One region of the Mesorhizobium sp. M4B.F.Ca.ET.017.02.2.1 genome, then DNA from elsewhere that is predicted to be linked to it. Evidence: predicted binding sites of a transcription regulator. Region 1 holds the regulator's gene; each other region holds the start of a gene.

Region 1 (5,516 bases):
TCAACAACGATTCTCATCGATTCCGAGGCCTCGGCGAATTTTTTTCGAGCTCCGGAATAAATAAATGACAGGCTGGCCCGCTTCTGCCACTATTCATACGGTGTCGCCGACGGCCTTCGAAATCAAAAACGGCCGCGACGACCGGGAGGAAGGCAAAGCATGTCGGTTGGAATCCGCCACGACGATCTGCGCCGACGCAACCGGGCGATGGTTATTTCGGCCGTGCGCCGCGCCGGCCAGCCGTCGCGTACCGAGATCGCCGCCACCACCGGCCTCAGCCATTCGACCATCTCGGCGATCTCGTCCGACCTGATCCAGGAAGGCATTCTGACCGAGAGCAAGCCAAACGAGGCTGTTTCGCTGAAGCGCGGCCGGCCGCAGGTCGGGCTTGCCCTCAATCCGGAAGCCACGGCGGTGATGACGGTGGTCCTGTCGCTGAACTTCCTTTCCGTCGCTGTCATCGACTATGCCGGGCAGGTCATTGCCGAGGAGCAGCGCCGCCTCGACACGGCGATCATGCCGCGCGACGAGCTGATCGGCGAATGCGTGGCCATCGTCCGGCGCCGTTTCGAGGATCCCGACCTCGACGTCCGCGGCGTCGCCCGCATCGCCATGGGCATCCAGGGCATCACCGACACCCATGCCCGCGCCATGTTGTGGTCGCCGATCACGCCGCAGACCGACATCGCCTTCGCCGACATTCTGGAAGCCGAATTTGGCGTTCCGGCCACCATGGAGAATGACTGCAACATGATGGCGGTGGCCTTGCAGTGGCGCGATCCCGAGCGGTACCGCGACGACTTCATTGCCATCCTGCTCTCGCACGGCATCGGCATGGGGCTGGTGCTGAAGGGAGAGCTGTTCACCGGCACCCATTCCTCCGGCGGCGAATTCGGCCACATGATCCACCGGCCGGGCGGCGCGCTCTGCCGCTGCGGCCGGCGCGGCTGCGTCGAGGCCTATGCCGGCAACTATGCGATCTGGCGCAATGCCAAGCAGATGGGCGAGGACGCCGAGCCGGTCGATGTCAGCGACGCCGACATGCGCTCGCTCGCCGCCAGGGCGCGCGCCGGCGACGGCCCGGAGCGCCAGGCCTACCGCAAGGCCGGCGAGGCGCTCGGCTTCGGCCTCGGCAGCCTGTTCGCGCTGATCGATCCAGCTCCCGTCGCCATGGTCGGCGTCAGCGCCGCCGCCTTCGATCTGATCGAGCCGGCGCTGCGCGAGGCGATCGCCCAGACCGCCGGCGGCCAGCATTCGAAGTCGATCTCCTTCGACACCGAGCCGAACGAATTGCCGCTCATCCGCGAAGGCTGCGCCATGCGCGCACTGACCTTCGTCGACCAGGAGATTTTCGCGCCGGGCGTGCAGGTGAAAGGCGGCGCCACCGGGAAGAACGTGGCCTGAGCGTCAATCTTCCCTGATCGCGTAGCCCGCGCCCCGGATGGTGCGGATGACGTCAGGCATGCGGCCATTGTTGACCGCCTTGCGCAGGCGGCCGACATGCACGTCGACCGTGCGCTCGTCGATGTAGATCGTCTCGCCCCAGACATTGTCGAGCAGCTGGCTGCGCGAGAACACCCGGCCGGGATGCCGCATCATGAATTCGAGCAGGCGGAACTCGGTCGGTCCGAGCCGGATTTCGCTCTTCTTGCGGTACACCCGGTGCGACTCGCGATCGAGCACGATGTCGCCGACCTTCAGCATGCTGGACAGGACTTCCGGCTTGGCGCGGCGCAGCAGCGCCTTGACGCGCGCCATGAACTCCGGCGTCGAGAACGGCTTGACCAGATAGTCGTCGGCGCCGGTGGAGAGGCCGCGCACCCGGTCGCTTTCCTCGCCGCGCGCCGTCAGCATGATGATCGGCAGCCGCTCGGTCTCCGGCCGCATCCTGAGGCGCCGGCAGAGCTCGATGCCGGAAACCGCCGGCACCATCCAGTCGAGCACCAGGAGGTCGGGCACGTTTTCCTGCAGCCGGATTTCGGCCTCGTCGCCGCGTGTCACCACCTCGACCTGGTAGCCTTCCGATTCAAGATTGTAGCGGAGCAGCACCCCCAGCGGCTCCTCGTCCTCCACCACCATGATGCGTGGCGCGATCATCGGCCCGTCACCCTTCTTCTCAGGCCGGCGCCGACATCGCCGTCTCGTCCAGCTTCGGACGATTGGCGGGCAGTTGCTGGCCGGTCAGCACGTAGTAGGCGTTCTCGGCGATGTTGGTGACATGGTCGCCGATGCGCTCCAGATTCTTGGCGCAGAACAACAGATGCGTGCAAGCGGTGATGTTGCGCGGATCTTCCATCATGTAGGTCAAAAGTTCGCGGAACACCGAGGTGTATTTAACGTCGATGCGCTCGTCGTCGTTGCGGAGCTTGGCAAGCGCCGCGGCATCAGCGGCGGCATACTCCTCGATGACCCCCTGCACCTGGATCAGCACCAGCTGCGCCATGCCGTCGATGGAATGCGAAAGGTCGCGCGGCGTGACGCTGAGACCGACGGTGCCGACGCGCTTGGCGATGTTCTTGGCGAGGTCGCCGATGCGTTCGAGGTCGCCCGCCATGCGGATCGAGCCGACCACGGCGCGCAGATCGTTGGCCATCGGCTGCCGCTTGGCGATCAGTGTGATGGCGCGGTCGTCGAGTTCGCGCTGGCGCGCGTCCATGATGGCGTCGTCGGACACCACGCGCTGCGCCAGGGCGTTGTCGGAATTGAGCAGCGCCCGCGTCGAGCCGGCGACCATCGAGCGGGCGAGATCGCCCATGTCGGAGATCAGCTTGCTGATGGCGCCGAGATCCTCGTCGAAAGACGCAACCGTATGATGTTCACCCATGATCCTGTCCTCGTGCTTGGAAATCAGCCGAACCGGCCGGTGATGTAGTCCTGGGTGCGCTTGTCGTCGGGGTTGGTGAACATCTTGTCGGTGGCGCCCTCCTCGACCAGGTAGCCGAGGTGGAACATCGCCGTGCGCTGCGACACGCGCGCCGCCTGCTGCATCGAATGGGTGACGATGACGATCGTGTAGTTCTGGCGCAGCTCGTCGATCAGCTCCTCGACGCGGGCGGTGGCGATCGGGTCAAGCGCCGAGCACGGCTCGTCCATCAGGATCACCTCCGGCGAGACGGCGATGGCGCGGGCGATGCACAGGCGCTGCTGCTGGCCGCCGGATAGGCCGGTGCCGGGCTCGTGCAGGCGGTCCTTCACCTCGTTCCAGATCGCCGCCTTCTTCAGGCTGGATTCGACGATCTGGTCCATGTCGGCCTTGCGCTTGGCCAGCCCATGGATGCGCGGGCCGTAGGCGACATTCTCGTAGATCGACTTCGGGAACGGGTTCGGCTTCTGGAACACCATGCCGACCCGGGCCCTGAGCTCGACGACGTCGATGCTCTTGTCGTAGATGTCCTCCTGGTCCAGCGTGATCTTGCCGGTCACCCGCGCCGAATCGATGGTGTCGTTCATGCGGTTGAGGCAGCGCAGGAAGGTCGACTTGCCGCAGCCCGAAGGACCGATCAACGCCGTCACCTGGTTGAGGCGGACGTCGAGATTGACGTCGAACAGCGCCTGCTTCTCGCCATAGAACACGCCGACCTTGTCGCCGCGCATCTTGATCACTTCGTTCGACTTGGCGTTCATTTTGTCGCCCACTGCGTTTTCAAGAGACTGTTCGGTCATGATGTTCATACCAGATGCCTTCTTTTACCAGCGCCGTTCGAAGCGGCGCCTGAGCACGATCGCCGTGATGTTCATGGCCATGAGGAAGACGAGCAGGATGATGATCGCGCCCGACATGCGCTCGACGAAGGCGCGCTCTGCCTCGTTGGCCCACATGTAGATCTGCACCGGCAGCGCTGTCGCCGGATCGAATGGCGTCTTTGGATAGTCGGCGACGAAGGCGACCATGCCGATCAGGAGCAGCGGCGCGGTCTCGCCGAGTGCGCGCGCCAGGCCGATGATGGTGCCGGTGAGGATGCCGGGGGCGGCAAGCGGCAGGATGTGCTGGAACACCATCTGCATCTTGGAGGCGCCGAGACCGAGCGCCGCCGAGCGGATCGACGGCGGCACTGCGGCAAGCGCCGCGCGGGTGGCGATGATGATCGTCGGCAGCGTCATCAGCGTCAGCACCAGGCCGCCGACAAAGGCGGCCGAGCGCGGCATGCCGAGGAAATTGATGAACACGGCAAGGCCGAGCAGGCCGAAGACGATCGACGGTACCGCCGCCAGATTGTTGATGTTGACTTCGATCAGGTCGGTGAAGCGGTTCTTCTTGGCGAATTCCTCCAGGTAGATGGAGGCGGCGACGCCGATCGGCAGCGCCAGAAGCAGCACGATCACCATCATGTAGAAGGAGCCGATGATGGCCACGCCCATGCCCGACGTTTCCGGACGGCTGGAGGCGCCATAGGTGAACAGGCCCTTGTTGAAATGCTCGGCCATGGTGCCGTCGCCCTTGAGCTGGTTCATCCAGGCGATCTGCTGGTCCGAGACCTTGCGGCGCGCTTCCTCGACGTTGAGGTCGATCTGGCCCTTGAAGGCGGAATCGAGATTGGCCGCGGCGAGGATGTCGACGTTGCGCGTGGTGCCGATGACCGACGGATCGGCGACGACGATGTCGCGCAATTGCACGCGCGCGCCCTCCGACAGGAAGCCCTTCAGCTTCAGCGCCATCGGCTTGTTGGCGGGATCGATGCCGAGCTTGGCCATCAGCGCCTTGTCGGCCAGCTTGGGATAGTTCGCCTTGATCAGCACGTCCGGATCGGTGGCGCGCTTGTTGGAAGGATCGATGATCTTCTCGTCGAAATTGATCGGCAGCGTCACCGTCGTCTGCCAGAAGGCGGTGTAGCCCTTCGAGACGATGGTGATCAGCATGATGGCGAGGAAGGCGAGGCCAACCGAGATCGCCAGCACGCCATAGATGCGGAACCGGCGTTCGGCGGCGTAGCGGGCCTTGAGGCCGATGTCGCGGCGCGCAGGAGCCGCGGCCCGGACCATCGTATCCAGCGGGATATCGGTCATTCGTACTGCTCCCGGTATTTGCGCACGATGTAGAGGGCGACGATGTTCATCACCAGCGTCAGCGCGAACAGCGTAATGCCGAGCGCGAAGGCGACCAGCGTCTGCGGCGAATTGAATTCGAGGTCGCCGGTCAGCTGGTTGACGATCTTGACGGTGATGGTGGTCATCGCCTCGAACGGATTGGCGGTGAGATTGGCGGCGACGCCGGCCGCGAGCACCACGATCATGGTTTCGCCGATGGCGCGCGAGGCGGTCAGCAGGATGGCGCCGACGATACCGGGCAGCGCGGCCGGCAGGATCACCCGCTTGATCGTCTCCGAGCGCGTCGCGCCGAGGCCGAGCGAGCCGTCGCGCATGGCGCGCGGCACCGCGGTGATGATGTCGTCCGACAGGGAGGATACGACCGGGATCAGCATGACGCCCATGACCAGGCCGGCGGTGAAGATGCTCTGGCCCTGGATGAAGGGCGAACCGCCCGTCAGCGCCGCCGAGAGATCGCGCAGGAACGGCCC
Region 2 (5,516 bases), on a different contig from region 1:
GCATGGATTTCCACATCGAGCTTGCCAGGCTTTCCGGCAACGACTTCCTGTTCCGGGCGGTCCGCGATGCGATGACCAGGCTGTCGCGCGCCCGCTGGCTCGAGGTGCGCGACGAGGCGGCACTTGGCCGCGCCTGGGCGGAGCACCATGCGGTGCTGGCCGCCGTGCGGGCAGGCGATGCCGACGAGGCGGCGGGGCTGCTTTCAACCCATATCGTCGGCAGCCGCGACCGGCTGGTGACGTCGCTGCGCGACGACCGGCGCGGCCTGCGCGCCAGGGGCTTCGCCGTCGTCGCCGCCTGATCGCGATTCAGTTCGCTTTGGCTCTCGCTTCGCGTGCGCCGATGGCGTAAGAGCGGCGATGGAAAACAACCGGTTTGAAATACCCGTGACCGTCAAGTCGGCCACGGCGGGAACCAATCAGCTCTTGCGCAGCGCGCGCGAGGCTTCCGACTATCTGCTCAACAGCTGGCCCGGCAAGCGCAGCGCCAAACACCGCGAAGCGCTGCAGGCCTGCCACGACGCTCTGGCCGGCGACAAGCCGGCGATGAATGCGAGGCGCGCCTTCATCGCGGCCGCCCGCGAAGTGAATGTCTTCGTCAGCGACAAGGCCTCCGCATAAGCGACGCGGCCTGCTGACTGCATTGTTACTTGGCCGTTTCCGCTTCCGTCTTGTCCGCGGGCTTCGAACGCTCCTTGGCGGCGACCTTGGCCGCCAGCTTCTCGGCCTTCTTGGCGGCCTTCTGGCGATCGCGCTCCTTGCGTTCCTGACCGTAGTTCGGTGCTCGCGCCATATCGCTTCCTTTCAACTGCGGGACTTGACGTCCTGCCTAGGAGCATTGGAGCGCAAACACAACGGCTGAAGCAAGAATAGGCGGACAATGATCCCGCCCTCGGTTCGGGGCTTGCAAGACAGGCGGCACAATGGTGTAGGAGAAATCTGCGCGCCAGCGCCAGGCTGATTGAAACGACGGACCGATGGCCACGCCTCTCCGAACCGCCGCCAAGGTGTTTTACTACGCGCGCAACTTCGCGCGCGACCTCGCTCCGCAGGCGCTGTTCCGTCGCCGGCTGGCGGGATGGCTGGAGCAGACACGGCGGTCGGACGGCTCGGTCCGCGAGCGGGTGAACTACTACAACAGGCTGGAGCGGCCCTTCGCGCCGAGCCCGGCCGCGGTGCCGGTCAGTCGCATGCCGTTTTCTCCGAGCATGTATTATTACGACCTCAAGGAATTTGCCCGCTATTTCGATCCGGCGCTGCTCATCGATCTCGAATTCGGTGATGTCATCGACGTCCCAAAGATGCCGGCGATCGTCAAGGACCGGCCGATCACGGACGGCAACGGCAATGCCGTGCTGATGAAGCTGGACAAGTTCCGCCACTTCCAGCTGCCGGCCGACCGGCAGCCCTTCGCCGACAAGCGTCCGCTCGTGGTCTGGCGCGGCGATCTCAACAACCCGATCCGCACGCGGTTCCTCGATGCCGTGCGCGACTTGCCGATCTGCGATGTCGGGACGCCGAAGAAGGAGGCCAAGGCCGAATACCAAAAACCCTATCTCACCATCGATGAGCAGCGGCGCTACCGCTACATCGTCTCGCTCGAAGGCAACGATGTCGCGACCAACCTCAAATGGATCATGAGCTCGAACTCGCTCTGCCTGATGCCGCCGCCGACCTACGAGACCTGGTTCGCCGAAAGCGAGGTCAGGGCCGATGTCCACTATGTGCCGCTGGCCCCCGACTTCTCCGATCTCGCCGACCGGGTGGCCTATTTCGAAAAGCACCCGGCCGAGGCCGAACGCATCGTCGCCGCCGCCAATGCCTATTGCCAGAAGTTCCGCAACGAGCGGGACGAGCAGGCGATCTCGCTGCTCGTCCTCTACAAATATTTCGTGCTCGGCGGCCAGGTCAAACCGGATCCCGAGGTCTGGCGTTTCATAACCGGCTGACCCTTCCGGCGATCAGACGTCGCTGCGGTCGAGCACCAGGTCGGCAGGCCCGAAGCGGCCCTTGGCCGTCAGCTGCTGGTGCCAATAGGGGTAGAGAACCGGCGGCCGGCTGACGGCGTCGAGCCGCGCCCGCTCATCGAAGGACAGCGTCAGGCTGGCGGCGGCGATGTTGTCCTTGAGCTGCGCCTCGCTGCGGGCGCCGATCACCAGCGACGACACCGCCGGCCGGCCGAGCAGCCAGGCGAGCGCCACCTGCGCGCCGGACACGCCCCTGGCCTTGCCGATGTCGACCAGCACGTCGACGATCCGCCACAGCCGGTCCTCGTCGCGGATCGGCGGTTCCCACCAGCCGCCGATCTGGCGGGCGGTCGGACTGTTGCGGTCGTATTTGCCGCTGAGCAGCCCGCCGGCGAGCGGGCTCCACACCAGCACGCCGAGCCCCTGGTCGACCGAGATCGGCAGCAGTTCGTATTCTGCCTCGCGCGCCTCCAGCGTGTAGTGGATCTGCTGGGTGACGAAGCGCGGCTGGTGGCTGCTGTCGCTGATGGCGAGTGCCTTCATCACCTGCCAGCCGGAATAGTTGGAGCACCCGACGTAGCGGATCTTGCCCTGGCTCACCAGCGTGTCGAGCGCGGCGACCGTTTCCTCGAGCGGCGTCACGCCATCCCATTCGTGCAGGAAGTAGATGTCGATGACGTCGGTCTTCAGCCGCTTCAGGCTCTTCTCGCACTCGCGGATCAGGTGGTGGCGCGACAGGCCCTCGTCATTGGGACCCTTGCCGATGCGCATGCGCGCCTTGGAGGCGATCAGCACATCGTCCTTGCGCTTGCCGCCGAGCGCCTCGCCGATGATCTCTTCCGAAATCCCGTTCGAATAGACGTTGGCGGTGTCGATGAGGTTGATGCCGGCATCGATGCAGAGGTCGATCATCCGGCTTGCTTCCTTGAGGTCGGTCTTGCCGACCGCCGCGAAGGCGCCGGCGCCGCCGAATGTCATGGTGCCGAGCGTCAATGTCGAAACCTTCAGCCCGGAACGGCCGAGTGTACGGTATTCCATTTGAGATCCTCGCAATCGCATTGAGAGAGGCGCCACGAATGGGCAGCCCGAATAGGACAGCCTATTTGTAGGACAAGTTGCTCGGCTTGTCGCCCCATCGCGGCGACCGGTCGATCACATCTGCAGCAGCGGCATTGCAATAAAACCGTCATTGCCGGCCTTTATTGAAGTCGGCTCAGGATGGCGAACGGAGAAGCACGATGAGCGAACTGAAACCGAATTCCGGAGCCAGGGACTGGCTGGAAGCCGAACTCGCCGACACGCTCGACGAGGACTACGAGCTCGAGATATCGGAGCCGGCGCTGTCGCTCGAGATCGCCAAGATCTACAAGGAGTCGCATCCGCCCTCGATCGAACGCATGCAATATTTCCGAGACTTGCTGCGGCTCCAGTCCGAACTGATCAAGCTGCAGTCCTGGGTGGCCTATCACAAGAAGAAGGTCGTGGTGGTCTTCGAGGGCCGCGACTCCGCCGGCAAGGGCGGCGTCATCAAGCGCATCACGCAGCGGCTCAATCCGCGCATCTGCCGTGTCGTGGCGCTGCCGGCGCCGACCGAGCGCGAGAAATCGCAATGGTATTTCCAGCGCTACGTGCCGCATCTGCCGGCCGGCGGCGAGATCGTGCTGTTCGACCGCTCCTGGTACAACCGCTCCGGCGTCGAGCGGGTGATGGGCTTCGCCGGGCCGGACCAGGTCGAAGAGTTCTTCCACGACGTGCCGGAATTCGAGCGCATGCTGGTGCGCTCCGGCATCACCCTGGTCAAATACTGGTTCTCGATAACCGACGAGGAGCAGCAGATGCGCTTCCTGATGCGCATCCATGATCCGATGAAGCAGTGGAAGCTGTCGCCGATGGACCTGCAATCGCGCGTGCGCTGGGAGCAGTATACCAAGGCCAAGGAAGAAACCTTCGCCCGCACCAACATTCCCGAGGCGCCATGGTTCATCGTCGAAGGCAACGACAAGAAGCGCGCCCGGCTGAACTGCATCGACCATCTCCTGCAGCAGTTTCCCTATGAGGAGGTGCCGCATGAGGAGATCACGCTGCCGGAGCGCGTCTTCAACCCCGAATACGAGCGCCAGGTGCTGCCGCGCGAGCTTTACGTGCCGGAGAAGTATTGAGCACCTTTTTTCCTTCTCCCCGTTTCACGGGGAGAAGGTGCCCGAAGGGCGGATGAGGGGCAGCGCCGACGCCAGCGATTGAGCCTTAGTTCGCGGTCAGCGGCTTATCGCCAATCTCCAACCGGCAGCGCTGCCCCTCATTGCCCTGCCGGGCATTTCTCCCCGTGAACGGGGAGAAAGAGCTGTAATCACGCCCGCTCAATCACCACATGCGTAGCGAGTGGCGTCGCCACCTGCTCGGTGCACTGGTAGCCAAGGCCCGGCATGTCCAGGCCGGCGAAAAGATGCTCGCCCTTGCCGAGCAGCACCGGCGATATCGCCAGGTGCATCTCGTCGATGAGCCGCTCCTGCAGATACTGCCGGACGGTCGAAACGCCGCCGCCGACGCGCACATCCTTGCCGGCGGCCGCCTCCCTGGCCTGTTCCAGCGCCGAATGGATGCTGTCGGTGACGAAATAGAACGTCGTCCCACCTTCCATCTCGATCGGCGCGCGTTTGTGGTGCGTGAGCACGAAAGTCGGCACGTGATAGGGCGGGTTGTCACCCCACCAGCCTTTCCAGCTGTCGTCCGGCCAGTCGCCGCGGATCGGTCCGAACATGTTGCGGCCGAGGATCCAGGCGCCGACATTCTCGAAGCTGCGCGCCGCGAACGCGTCGTCGGTGTCGGTGGTGCCGCCGTCCTGGCCCATCACAACCTTGCGAAAAAAGCGGGTGCCGATCATCCATTTGTGGAGGTTCTCGCCGCCGATACCGAGCGGGTTGGCGAGATCCTGGTCAGGGCCGGCCCCGAAGCCGTCGAGCGACAGGGTGAAAGCATTGACACGAAGTTTCGACATGCTACCTCCTTCATAACCAGTTGTAATTTGCAAGCAGTTAGTGGTTAGCCTAACTGATTGCGTATTGCAAGCGGTATCTGGTGCGCGGATGGATGCGGATCGCGCCCCGGCAAGTTCAGGAGAATGATCAGTTCGGCGACGGCGAACTACCAACCTCGTCAGCCGTGTCACTGGCAGACATCGTTCCACCGGCGACAAGCTGGCGCTGCAATGCCATCAACATGGTTCTGCCGAGCTCATCGGGTGCCTCGCAATTCGTTGACACTCGATAGGAGTTGTCGACATAGGAACAAAAACCAACCGCCAGCAACTCAACGTCTCCGGCTGTCTCCAGTTGCACCGCCACTTGAAAGAGATGGTCTTGGAGATAGCGAGGGCCATTTGCGTGAAGCGTGGAATCGTCGACCGGCGCCCCGTCCGACACGACGAGCAATATTTTCCGGCGCTCGGGACGTTTCCGCAGCCGGTCGGCTGCCCATTCGATGGCCTCGCCGTCGATATTTTCCTTGAGCAGGTCCGGCCGCAACATCACCTTGAGAGCATGACCGATACTG
Region 3 (5,516 bases), on a different contig from region 1:
CGGCGAGATCGTCGGTCTCTACGGCCTGATCGGCGCCGGCCGCAGCGAATTCGTCACCACCCTCTACGGCCGCCATCGGAAATCGGCCGGCCAGATCCTGTGGGAAGGCAAGGAGGTGCAGGTCAACTCCGAGCACGATGCTATCCGGCTCGGCATGGCGCTGGCACCGGAAAGCCGCCGCGACCAGGGCCTCTGCCTCAACCTGCCGGTCGGCCTCAACCTCAACCTGCCGATCTACAAGCGCATCTCGAACAATCTCCTGATCTCCAACACGCAGGAGAAGGTCGAGGCCGATCGCCAGATCGCCGGCCTGAGGATCAAGACGCCGACGCGCAACGCGCTCGCCTCCAGCCTGTCGGGCGGCAACCAGCAGAAGATCGTCATCGGCAAATGGCTGGCGCATGGCGCCAAGCTGTTCATCTTCGACGAGCCGACGGTCGGCGTCGATGTGGGCACCAAGGCCGAGATCTACCGCCTGTTCTCGACGCTGTTGTCCAACGGCGCCGGCATCATCCTGATCTCCTCCTATCTGCCGGAGGTCTATGAGCTCGCCGACACGCTGCATGTGTTCCGGCGCGGCAAGCTTGTCGCCACGCACGGCTTCCGCACCGCCGACCACGAAGACATTCTCTCTCAGGCGCTCGCCGAGAAACAAGAAAAACAGGGAGGACAGAAATGAGCACCGAGGCGATCGCGGCCGAAAAGCCGAAGCGCAACTATAACGCCCTGTTCGGGCTGACGCTGCTGGCGCTGCTGGTTCTGTTGTGGGTCATCCTGTCGGTGTCGACGCAGAGCTTTGCCTCGGCCAACAACATCTCCAACCTGCTGCGCCAGGGCTCGATGATCGCCATCCTGGCGGTCGGCCAGACTTTCGTCATCATCACCGGCGGCATCGATCTTTCGGTCGGCGCCGTGGTCGGCTTCGCCACCGTCATCACGGCGATGCTGATCAATGCCGGCGTGCCGGTCTTCGCCGCCATCCTGATCACCTTGCTGGTCGGCGTCGCCATCGGCTTGTTCCACGGTTTCGGCATCGTCAGGATGGGCCTGCCGCCCTTCATCATCACGCTCGCGACGCTGACCTCGCTGCGCGGCATCGGCCTGTTGATGACCAACGGCAATTCGATCTCGATCAACAACGACGCATTCCAGGAATTCTCGCGCAACTCCTTCGTCGGCATCCCCAACCTGTTCTGGATGGTGATCCTGGTCGGCATCCCGGCCTACATCTTCCTCCACCACAGCCGCTGGGGCCGCTACCTGTTCTCGGTCGGCTCCAACGCCGAGGCCTCGCGCCTGTCCGGCGTCAATGTCCAGCGCACCATCTACATGGCCTATACGCTGTCCGGCCTGTGCGCCGCCTTTGTCGGCGTGTTGCTCGCGTCGCGCATCGGCATCGGCAATCCGACCCAGGCCGAGGGCTGGGAATTGCAGGCGATCGCCTCGTCGGTGATCGGCGGCACCTCGCTGTTCGGCGCGGTCGGCTCCGTGCACGGCCCGCTGCTTGGCGCCTTCATCCTCGCCACCATCAACAACGGCGCCAACCTTTTGAACGTCAACGCCTTCTGGCAGCGCATCATCACCGGCGTGCTGATCATCGTCATCGTCTATTTTGACGGGCTGCGCCGCCGCGGCAAGTAAGTTCCCTCCCAGTGCCGCTGGCCCCGCGAAAGCGAGGGCCGGCGGCATAAACAATTGGATTGAAGCATGAAAGCAGTCGTCTGCCGATCGCCCGGCGAGCTCGTCCTCGAAGACCGCGCCGAGCCCGGCGCGCCGCCCGCCGGCTGGGTGCGGGTGGCGGTCAGCCATGTCGGCATCTGCGGCACCGACTACCACATCTTCGAGGGCAAGCACCCGTTCCTCGCCTACCCGCGCATCATGGGCCACGAGGTCTCCGGCACGGTTGCCGAAACCGGCGAGGGCGTCGCCCTGAGCGTCGGCGAGGCCGTCATCATCAACCCCTATCTGGCTTGCGGCAAATGCATCGCCTGCCGGAAAGGCAAGCCGAATTGCTGCGTCAGGATCGAGGTGCTCGGCGTCCATCGCGACGGCGCCATGTGCGAGGAGATCCTGGTGCCGGCGCAGAATCTTTACCCGGCAAACGGCCTGTCGCTGGCCGATGCCGCCGCCGTCGAATTCCTGGCGATCGGCGCGCATGCGGTGCGCCGCGCGCTGACCGAACCCGGCGCCCGCGCGCTGGTCATCGGCGCCGGCCCGATCGGACTTGGCACGGCGCTGTTTGCCCGCATCGCCGGCCTCGACGTCAGCCTGCTCGACATGAGCAGCGAGCGCCTTGGCTTCGCCGAAAGCGAGCTTGGTTTCGCCGCGCTCGACGGCTCGCGGCAGGCGGCGGCCGATCTGGTGCGGAACGCGACCGATGGCGAGGGCTTCGACGTGGTCTTCGACGCCACCGGCAACACGCAGTCGGTGCAATCGGCCTTCGCCCATGTCGCGCATGGCGGCAGCCTCGTGCTGGTCAGTGTCGTCAAGGACGACATCATCTTCTCCGACCCGGAGTTCCACAAGCGCGAGATGACGCTGATCGGCAGCCGCAATGCGCTCCGCGCCGATTTCGACCATGTCGCCACCTCGATCCGCAACGGTGCGGTGCCCATGGCAAAGCTCGTCACCCACCGCACGAGCCTTGCGGGCACGCCGCGTGATCTCGCAAGATGGGCGCATGAGAAATCCGGTCTGATCAAGGCCGTCATCGAGATCGGGTAGGACAATGCAGAGGATCGACGCGCACCAGCATTATTGGCAGATCGCGCGCGGCGACTATTTCTGGATGGGGCCGCACGTCGCGCCGATCATGCGCGACGTCTTCCCGGCCGACCTCGCGCCGCACCTCCAGGCCGCCGGCATCGCCCGCACCGTCGTCGTCCAGGCGGCGGCGACTGTCGCCGAAACCGAATTCATGCTCGACCTCGCCGACAGGGACGACAGCATCGCGGCCGTGGTCGGCTGGGTCGATCTCGAAGCCGACGATGTCGAGGCGACGCTGCGACGGCTGGCGGCGCGGCCGAAATTCCGCGGCATAAGGCCGATGCTGCAGGATATCGACGACACCTTCGACATTTTGAAGCCGAAGCAGCTCGCCGCGCTGAAGCTCTTGCCGAAACTCGGCCTGCGTTTCGACGCGCTGGCGCAGCCGCGCCATTTGCCGGTGGTCGCCGCACTCGCCGACCACATGCCTGACCTGCCGATCGTCGTCGACCACGCGGCAAAACCCTTCATCGCCAAGGGCATCCTAGAGCCCTGGGCGAGCGACATGGCGGCGCTGGCGAAGCGGCCGTCGGTCGTCTGCAAATTCTCCGGCCTGGTCACCGAGGCCGGGCCGAACTGGTCGGTCGCCGGCCTCAAACCCTATGCCGATCATCTCGTTGCCTGCTTCGGGCCGGACCGGCTGATGTTCGGCAGCGACTGGCCGGTGTGCGAGCTCGCCGCCACCTACGAGAATTGGCTGGCCGCCGCGAAGGAGCTTTTGGCAGGCCTTTCGCCGGCGGAGCAGGACGCCGTCTTCGGCGGCACCGCCGCACGCTTCTACGGCATCGGCTAGTCATTGGCCGACAGTTTGAGCTCCACCCGCTCCGCCGGAAACCGCGACTCGGAAAACTGGATCGGCTGACCGTCGAGCGTGACGTTGACCGCGACCGTCACCAGCACGATGGCGCCGGGCTGCAGGTCGAGATCGGCAAGATCGGCGGCATCGGCATGGCGCGCCGACAGCACCGTCGATTGCCTGAGATAGTCGTTGATGCCGAAGCGCCTGAGCGATGCGGTGACCGATCCCGTCTCCGCCATGGCGGCATCGATGCCGGCGAAGCGCCTGGCGTCGAACCAGGCGGTGGCGCGCGACACCGGATGGCCATCGGCTTCGCCGCGCGTCTCCAGGCGGAGCACGGCGGCTCCCCTGGCGAGCTTCAAGGCATCGGCGATGCGCCGGCTGGCCGGCTCGACCGATGAGGCGAGTAGCGCAATATGCCGCTCGCTCGTCTGCCCCTGCAGGCCCGTCGAAAAGCGCGTGCGGGCGCCGATCGGGTAGGAGAGCCGCTTGCGCGATAAGACGAAGGTGCCGCGCCCCTGCTCGGCCCTCAGCACGCCCTCTTGCACCAGCGCCGCGATGGCGCTGCGCACCGTATGGCGATTGACACCATAACGTTCGGCAAGCGCCATTTCCGGCGGCAGCGCCGCACTCTCGGCAAAGTCGCCGGCCGCGATCCCTTGCAGGATCCGGTCGGCGATCTGCCGCCACAGCGAAACGCCGCTGCGCCGCTCGATGCTGGCTGCCTGCTGCCCACTCATGTCAGCCCCCGGGTTCACCGCCCAGACTTTTCGCCGATGTCATCCAGCCGTCATGGACTCGCGCTAGCTAATGCGTATAATTTGTATAGTTGTCTATATCAATAGACAAATTTAGGCAATCGACGGAGTGCTGCCATGCGAGGACAGGAAGCGCGCGAGCAGGCCGGGCGCAAGGCGGCGATGGCGACGCTGGCGCAGTCCGCCGGCGACGAGCTCGCCCGGCTTTGGAACGAGGCCGGCCTGCCCCTGGAGGCCGAACTCTTGCGCGGCCCCGAAACCGGCCTGGTGACGGTGCGCGGCCGCATCGGCGGCGGCGGCGCGCCCTTCAATGTCGGCGAGGCGACGGTCACCCGCGCCACGGTGCGCCTGCCCTCCGGCCAGGTCGGCCATAGCTATGCGCTCGGCCGCGACAGGCAGAAGGCGAAGCTGGCCGCGATCGCCGACGCGCTCTGGCAGGACCCGGCCCATCGCGAAATTGTCGAGACCAGGGTCATCGCGCCGCTGCGTACGGTGCTTGCCGAGGCGCACGAAAAACGGCGCGCCGAGACAGCGGCGACGAAAGTGGATTTCTTCACCATGGTGCGCGGAGAGGACTGATGGAGACGCAAGCGATCGAGGGCGGCTTCGCCGATCCGGTCTTCAATGCGCAGACCGTGTTTCGCGCCGTCATGGACGCCATGGCACGGCCGGGCAGCATAGAGCCGCTGCCGGCCCTCGCCCGCCCGCCGGCGCCGCTGTCGGCGACATCGGGCGCCGTGGCGCTGGCGCTCTGTGACAACGACACCCCGCTCTGGCTCGATCCTGCCTTGCAGGCCGAAGCGCCGGTCAGATCCTGGCTCGGCTTCCACACCGGCGCGCCGCTCGCCAACACGCCGGCCGACGCGCATTTCGCCATCATAGCCAGGCCGGCCGAGATGATGGCGCTGGATGGCTTTTCGCAAGGCACGCAGGAATATCCCGACCGCTCGACGACGCTGATCCTCGTCGTCAGCGATCTTGCCTCGGGCGTTCCCCTGCTGCTCGAAGGCCCCGGCATCGAGAAGATGGCGATGCTCGCGCCGGCCGAGATGCCGCGCCACTTCATCGAGCAGTGGAAGCAGAACAGCCAGCGCTTTCCGCGCGGCGTCGACATCATCCTGGCAGCACCGGACGGGGTCGCCTGCCTGCCGCGCACCACGCGCATCAAGGCGATGGAGGCCTGATATGTATGT
Region 4 (5,516 bases), on a different contig from region 1:
AAACTGTTCCTGTCGCAGATCCTGCACTGAGCGGTTCCCATATCGAACGCAGAAGCCCGGCCGCAATGCGGCCGGGCTTTTTTCATATGCACGGGCCGGAGCTATCGGCCCTGATGCGGCAAAGGTGTCGTCGATGAGAAGGTTCTGGCGTTTGCTTGTCGGCCTGCCGGCCGCGTTCGCGCTCGCCGCGGCGCTCGGCACGCTGGTGCCGCGCCCGCTTTGGCCGGCGGCCGCAGCGGGCGAGGGCAGCAGGCGCATCCTGGTGCTGAGCAACCCGATCCACACCGACATCGCCATCCCCGTCGATGAAGAGGTGCGCCGGCGTTTCCATTTCCTCACCGATGCCGGCATCCCGGCCGACGCTCCGGAGGTGCGCTACATCGTCTTCGGCTGGGGCGGCCGTGCCTTCTACCTGGAAACGCCGACATGGTCGGAGCTGAAGGCGGTGCCGGTGCTCAAGGCGCTGACGCTCAACGCCTCGGTGATGCATGTCGATGTCGCCGGCGCAATCAGCGAACCGCATCCCGATGTCGCCGGTTTCGACATCGACGACGATCGTTTCTCAGCACTGCTCGACTATATAGCGGCGAGCTTCCGGCAGGGACCGGACGGCCCGATGGCCATCGACAATACCGGCTATTCCCGCTTCGATCGCTTCTACGAGGCCAACGGCCATTTCAACGCGCTGGTCGGCTGCAACACCTGGACGGCAGCCGCGCTGCGCACCGCCGGCCTGCGCACCGGCTGGTGGAACCCGCTGCCGGTGTCGCTGGGGTGGTCGATGCGGTTGTATGATTGAAGCCAATCATGAGCGCCTCATTCGTTCGCGCCCCCCTCTGTCCTGCCGGACATCTCCCCCACGAGGGGGGAGATTGGCGGTTTCGCCGCCGGTGCTGACCCTGCAACGTTGGACATTGGCGAAAGCCGGCGCGACTGCTGATCTCCCCCCAAGTGGGGGAGATGTCCGGCAGGACAGAGGGGGGGCGCTGTCCCGCCAGGCGATCGCAATTGCGATCGCCCACTAAGGCGGTCAACGCCGCACCACCTTCCGCGCCTCCCACCCGTAGAGCCAGTCCAGATCGGCCGCGAGCTTCTCCGCCGGGCGCGTCGCCAGCACCAGGTTGCGCGCGATCGCCACCGGCCCCCAGGCATGCCAGGCAAGCCGGTTGAGCGCGCCGCGCCTCAGTACCTTCGCGATGCGCGGCCGCCTCAGGTTCTCCCAGACGGCAAGGCTCTGCCCTGGATCGTCGGGGAAGTCGGCGACCATGCCGGCAAGCATCGCGGCGTCCTCTATTGCCATGGCGGCGCCCTGCGCCGAGAACGGCGTCATCGCATGCGCGGCGTCGCCAATGAGCGCGATCCCGGCTGGCGTCGTCCAGCGCTGCTGGGCGACGGTATGGATCGGAAACGCCGTCCACGGACTGGCCTGCGCGACAAGCCTTGCCAGCGCCGGCGCCGTGCCGCGCATGGCGCCTGAGAGGATGGCCGGGTCGGCATGGCCGGACCAGCCTTCGGCGATGCGCTCGCCCCTGGTGAAGGCGGCGAGGTTGAAGGCGCTGCCTTGGCTCACCGGATAGGCCACCAGGTGGAAGCCAGGATGCAGAAAGGTGGTGACGCAGTCCGTGGCGCCGACCGTTGCAAAGGCTTCTCCGGCGGCACTTTCAGCCGCGACCGTCGCGCGCCAGGCAAGCTCGCCCGAGAAGCGGCTCTTGCCGAAGCCCGGCTCCATGACGGCGAGCTTTTCGCGAAGCGACGACCAGACGCCGTCGGCGCCGACCAGCAATTGGCCGCTGGCCTCGATCCTGCGCCCATCCGCTTCGACCGTCACCGCAACGCCTTGCGGCGCGTTGGCAAGGCCTGTCACGCGCGCGCCGGTGACAAGTTCGATGTCGCGGCACCCCGCGGCCTGCGCCGTAAGCGCCGCCTGCACGTCGGCGCGGTGCGCGACGAGATAGGGCGCACCCCAACGGCTCTCGCCGGCTTGCCCCAGCGGCACCCGCGCCAATTCCCTGAGCGTCGCGGCGTCCTTCAGCACCACCGCCTCCGGCCGCACGGCATGCGGCAGCAACCGATCGAGCACGCCGAGTTGCCTGAGGATGCGCGTCGCGTTGGGGGAAAGTTGGATGCCGGCGCCGGCCGCTTCGAGTCGCGGCGCCTGTTCGAAAATCTGCACGGGATGGCCGCGTTCGGCGAACGCAATGGCCGCGGTTAACCCGGCGATACCCGCTCCGGCGATGACGACTTGCCGGGAGCGCGCGTCGTCCATCAGATCTGTCGCGAAAGAGTCAGGCGGCCTGGTCGATATAGAGGCAGCCCGGCGGCACCGTTTCCGTCGCCTTCAGCTTCGACGAATAACGGTAGAGCGTCGAGCAATAGGGGCAGACCTTCTCGTTGTCGTCACCCATGTCGAGGAAGACATGCGGATGGTCGAAAGGCGGGTTGGCGCCCGTGCACATGAATTCCCTGACGCCGATGTCGATCGCCGGATGGCCCGCATCGTTCTGGAAATGGGGAATGGAACCGCCTGCCATCGTCGTCTCCAATTTGGTCTCGGCCTGCTTTCGGCCAGTTGCATCTGGATCATAACCGGCCTCTTTGCAAGATCGATGAAATGAAACTGTCGCAAAAGCCTGTCAGAGGATAAGTTGAGCCGGTTAACCGGCTGGAGCATTTTTGCAGCCAGGCGTAGTGCCTGGCGCCACAAGGATGTTCAGGGAAACCGGGGCAGGGGCAAGAGCAGGAATCATGAACGAACTGAAGCCGGTGCAAAGCGAATTCATCACCATCGAGGCGGCAAGCCCGGAAGCCGGCAATCCAGACCGTTTCGTCAATCGCGAGTTCTCCTGGCTGCAGTTCAACCGCCGCGTGCTGGAAGAATCGCTGAATGCGAACCATCCGTTGCTCGAACGGGTCCGCTTTCTGTCGATCTCGGCCGCCAATCTCGACGAGTTCTTCATGGTCCGCGTCGCGGGCCTCGCCGGCCAGGTGCGCGAGGGCATCGCCCTCAAGAGCCCGGACGGCCGCACGCCGGAGCAGCAGCTCGAACAATTGCTGCGCGAGGTCGAGCGCCTGCAGGAAGACCAGCAGAAAAGCCTGTCGGCGCTGATGCAGCTGCTCAACAAGGAAGGCATCGAGAGCATCACGCGCGACGCGCTGACCAAGGACGAGAGGGCCTGGCTGGAAGAACATTTCCAGGATCAGGTGTTCCCGGTGCTGACCCCGCTGTCGATCGACCCGGCGCACCCGTTCCCGTTCATCCCCAATCTCGGCTTCTCGATGGCGCTGCAATTGCGCCACCGCAAGAACGGCGAGGAGATGAGCGCGCTGCTGCGCCTGCCGGTGGCCCTGAAGCGCTTCATCCGCCTGCCCGACCGCAAGAACCATGTCCGCTTCATCCCGCTCGAGGAAGCGGTCGGCCTTTATATCGGCAAGCTTTTCCCGGGCTACGAGGTCAAGGGCTCCGGCACCTTCCGCCTCATCCGCGACAGCGATATCGAGGTCGAGGAAGAGTCCGAGGATCTGGTGCGCCTGTTCGAGACGGCGCTGAAGCGGCGTCGCCGCGGTTCGGTCATCCGCATCGAGTTCGACATGTCGATGCCGCCCGCGCTGCGCGACTTCGTCGCCGGCGAGCTCGGCGTTTCGTCGAGCCGCATCAGCGTCTTGACCGGTCCGCTGGCGCTGAGCCAGATCTCCGAGATCGTCGCCGTCGCGCGCGACGATTTGAAGTTCACGCCCTACAATCCGCGCTTTCCCGAGCGCATCCGCGAGCATGGCGGCGACTGCTTCGCCGCCATCCGCGAGAAGGACATCGTCGTCCACCACCCCTACGAATCCTTCGACGTGGTGGTGCAGTTCCTGCGCCAGGCGATGGCCGACCCGGAAGTGGTGGCGATCAAGCAGACGCTCTACCGCACCTCCAACGACAGCCCGATCGTCCGCGCGCTGGTCGACGCGGCCGAGGCCGGCAAGTCGGTGACGGCGCTGGTCGAGCTCAAGGCGCGCTTCGACGAGGAGGCCAATATCCGCTGGGCACGCGACCTCGAGCGCGCCGGCGTTCAGGTCGTGTTCGGCTTCCTCGAACTGAAGACCCACGCCAAGATGTCGCTGGTGGTGCGGCGCGAGGACGGCAAGCTGCGCAATTACGTGCATCTCGGCACCGGCAACTACCATCCGGTCACGGCCCGCATCTACACCGACCTGTCGTTCTTCACCACCGACGCGACGATCGCGCGCGATGTCGCCCAGCTCTTCAACTTCATCACCGGCTATGCCGAGCCGGCCGAGGAGATGCGGCTGGCGGTCTCGCCGTTCACGCTGCGCAAGCGCATCCTGAAGCACATTTCGGACGAGATCGCCCATGCGCGCGAGGGCCGTCCGGCCCGCATCTGGATGAAGATGAACGCGCTGGTCGATCCGATCATCATCGACGCGCTCTATGACGCCAGCCGCGCCGGCGTCGAGATCGATCTCGTCGTGCGCGGCATCTGCTGCCTGAGGCCGCAGGTGCCCGGCCTGTCGGAAAACATAAGGGTGAAATCGATCGTCGGCCGCTTCCTCGAGCATAGCCGCATCTACTGCTTCGGCGACGGCCACGGCCTGCCTTCGGACGAGGCTATCGTCTACATCTCCTCGGCCGATTTGATGCCGCGCAATCTCGACCGCCGCGTCGAGACCATGGTGCCGATCACCAATCCAACTGTGCATGAACAGGTGCTTGGCCAGATCATGCTGGGCAACATCATGGACAACCAGCAAAGTTTCGACGTATTGGCTGACGGAACCTCCCGGCGCGTCGTGCTGGAGGAGGGCGAGGAACCGTTCAACGCGCAGGAATATTTCATGACCAATCCGAGCCTGTCCGGACGGGGTGACGCGCTGAAGTCGCATGCGCCCAAGCGCATAGCCCAGTTCAAGCGCCGCAAGAAGAACGGCGCCGCGTGATTTCTACTTCCCAGGGCCGGCTCCAGGACCGGCGGCCGCTGTCGATCATCGACATCGGCTCGAACTCGATCCGCCTCGTCGTCTACGAAGGGTTGGCGCGCTCGCCGACTGTGCTGTTCAACGAAAAGATGCTGGCCGGCCTCGGCCGCGGCATCGTTTCGACCGGCAAGCTCGATCCCGAGGCGGTGACCCGCTCGATGGAGGAGTTCCGCCGCTTCCGCGCGCTCTCCGATCAGGCGGGCGCGGAGCACATGTATGTGCTGGCGACCGCCGCCGCGCGCGAGGCGGTCAACGGCCCCGATTTCATCCACCGCGCCGAGGATGTGCTGAAGACCGAGATCCGGGTACTTTCCGGGCGCCAGGAAGCGCATTATTCGGCGCTCGGCGTCATCTCAGGCTTCCACCCGGCCAATGGCATCGCCGGCGACCTTGGCGGCGGCAGCCTCGAGCTGATCGACATCAATGGCGAGGCGATCGGCGACGGCATCACCCTGCCCCTCGGCGGCCTGCGCCTGCAGGACATGGCCAAGAACTCGCTCGCCCAGGCGCAGAAGATCGCGCGCGAGCAACTGGCG

Evidence for each region. The regulator PhoB, encoded in region 1, activates phosphate uptake and scavenging genes when phosphate is short. The targets are predictions, from matches to a motif close to TGTCATNNANCTGTCAT.
Region 2: the regulator PhoB is predicted to act here: its motif matches at 3,141-3,157, upstream of ppk2 (polyphosphate kinase 2).
Region 3: the regulator PhoB is predicted to act here: its motif matches at 4,343-4,359, upstream of phnF (phosphonate metabolism transcriptional regulator PhnF).
Region 4: the regulator PhoB is predicted to act here: its motif matches at 2,608-2,624, upstream of EN738_RS17325 (RNA degradosome polyphosphate kinase).

What each region holds. Positions count from the first base shown of each region.
Region 1 is NZ_RZOF01000023.1:27,921-33,436, reverse strand. Features, by position in the region: gene EN738_RS05355 (ROK family protein) at 160-1,404, shown strand; gene phoB (phosphate regulon transcriptional regulator PhoB) at 1,408-2,097, opposite strand; gene phoU (phosphate signaling complex protein PhoU) at 2,117-2,824, opposite strand; gene pstB (phosphate ABC transporter ATP-binding protein PstB) at 2,848-3,672, opposite strand; gene pstA (phosphate ABC transporter permease PstA) at 3,688-5,004, opposite strand; gene pstC (phosphate ABC transporter permease subunit PstC) at 5,001-5,516, opposite strand, start outside.
Region 2 is NZ_RZOF01000095.1:11,606-17,121, forward strand. Features, by position in the region: gene EN738_RS14170 (GntR family transcriptional regulator) at 1-302, shown strand, start outside; gene EN738_RS14175 (DUF982 domain-containing protein) at 361-621, shown strand; gene EN738_RS14180 (hypothetical protein) at 647-793, opposite strand; gene EN738_RS14185 (glycosyl transferase family 90) at 978-1,949, shown strand; gene EN738_RS14190 (aldo/keto reductase) at 1,962-3,005, opposite strand; gene ppk2 (polyphosphate kinase 2) at 3,206-4,126, shown strand; gene EN738_RS14200 (dihydrofolate reductase family protein) at 4,315-4,962, opposite strand; gene EN738_RS14205 (cobalamin biosynthesis protein CobT) at 5,090-5,516, opposite strand, start outside.
Region 3 is NZ_RZOF01000031.1:224-5,739, reverse strand. Features, by position in the region: gene EN738_RS06560 (sugar ABC transporter ATP-binding protein) at 1-679, shown strand, start outside; gene EN738_RS06555 (ABC transporter permease) at 676-1,641, shown strand; gene EN738_RS06550 (zinc-binding alcohol dehydrogenase family protein) at 1,708-2,724, shown strand; gene EN738_RS06545 (amidohydrolase family protein) at 2,729-3,559, shown strand; gene phnF (phosphonate metabolism transcriptional regulator PhnF) at 3,556-4,305, opposite strand; gene phnG (phosphonate C-P lyase system protein PhnG) at 4,441-4,902, shown strand; gene phnH (phosphonate C-P lyase system protein PhnH) at 4,902-5,507, shown strand; partial or broken gene EN738_RS06525 (carbon-phosphorus lyase complex subunit PhnI) at 5,509-5,516, shown strand, end outside.
Region 4 is NZ_RZOF01000132.1:5,237-10,752, forward strand. Features, by position in the region: gene EN738_RS17300 (amino acid ABC transporter ATP-binding protein) at 1-30, shown strand, start outside; gene EN738_RS17305 (TIGR02117 family protein) at 134-799, shown strand; gene EN738_RS17315 (FAD-dependent monooxygenase) at 1,031-2,266, opposite strand; gene EN738_RS17320 (zinc-finger domain-containing protein) at 2,286-2,531, opposite strand; gene EN738_RS17325 (RNA degradosome polyphosphate kinase) at 2,746-4,941, shown strand; gene ppx (exopolyphosphatase) at 4,938-5,516, shown strand, end outside.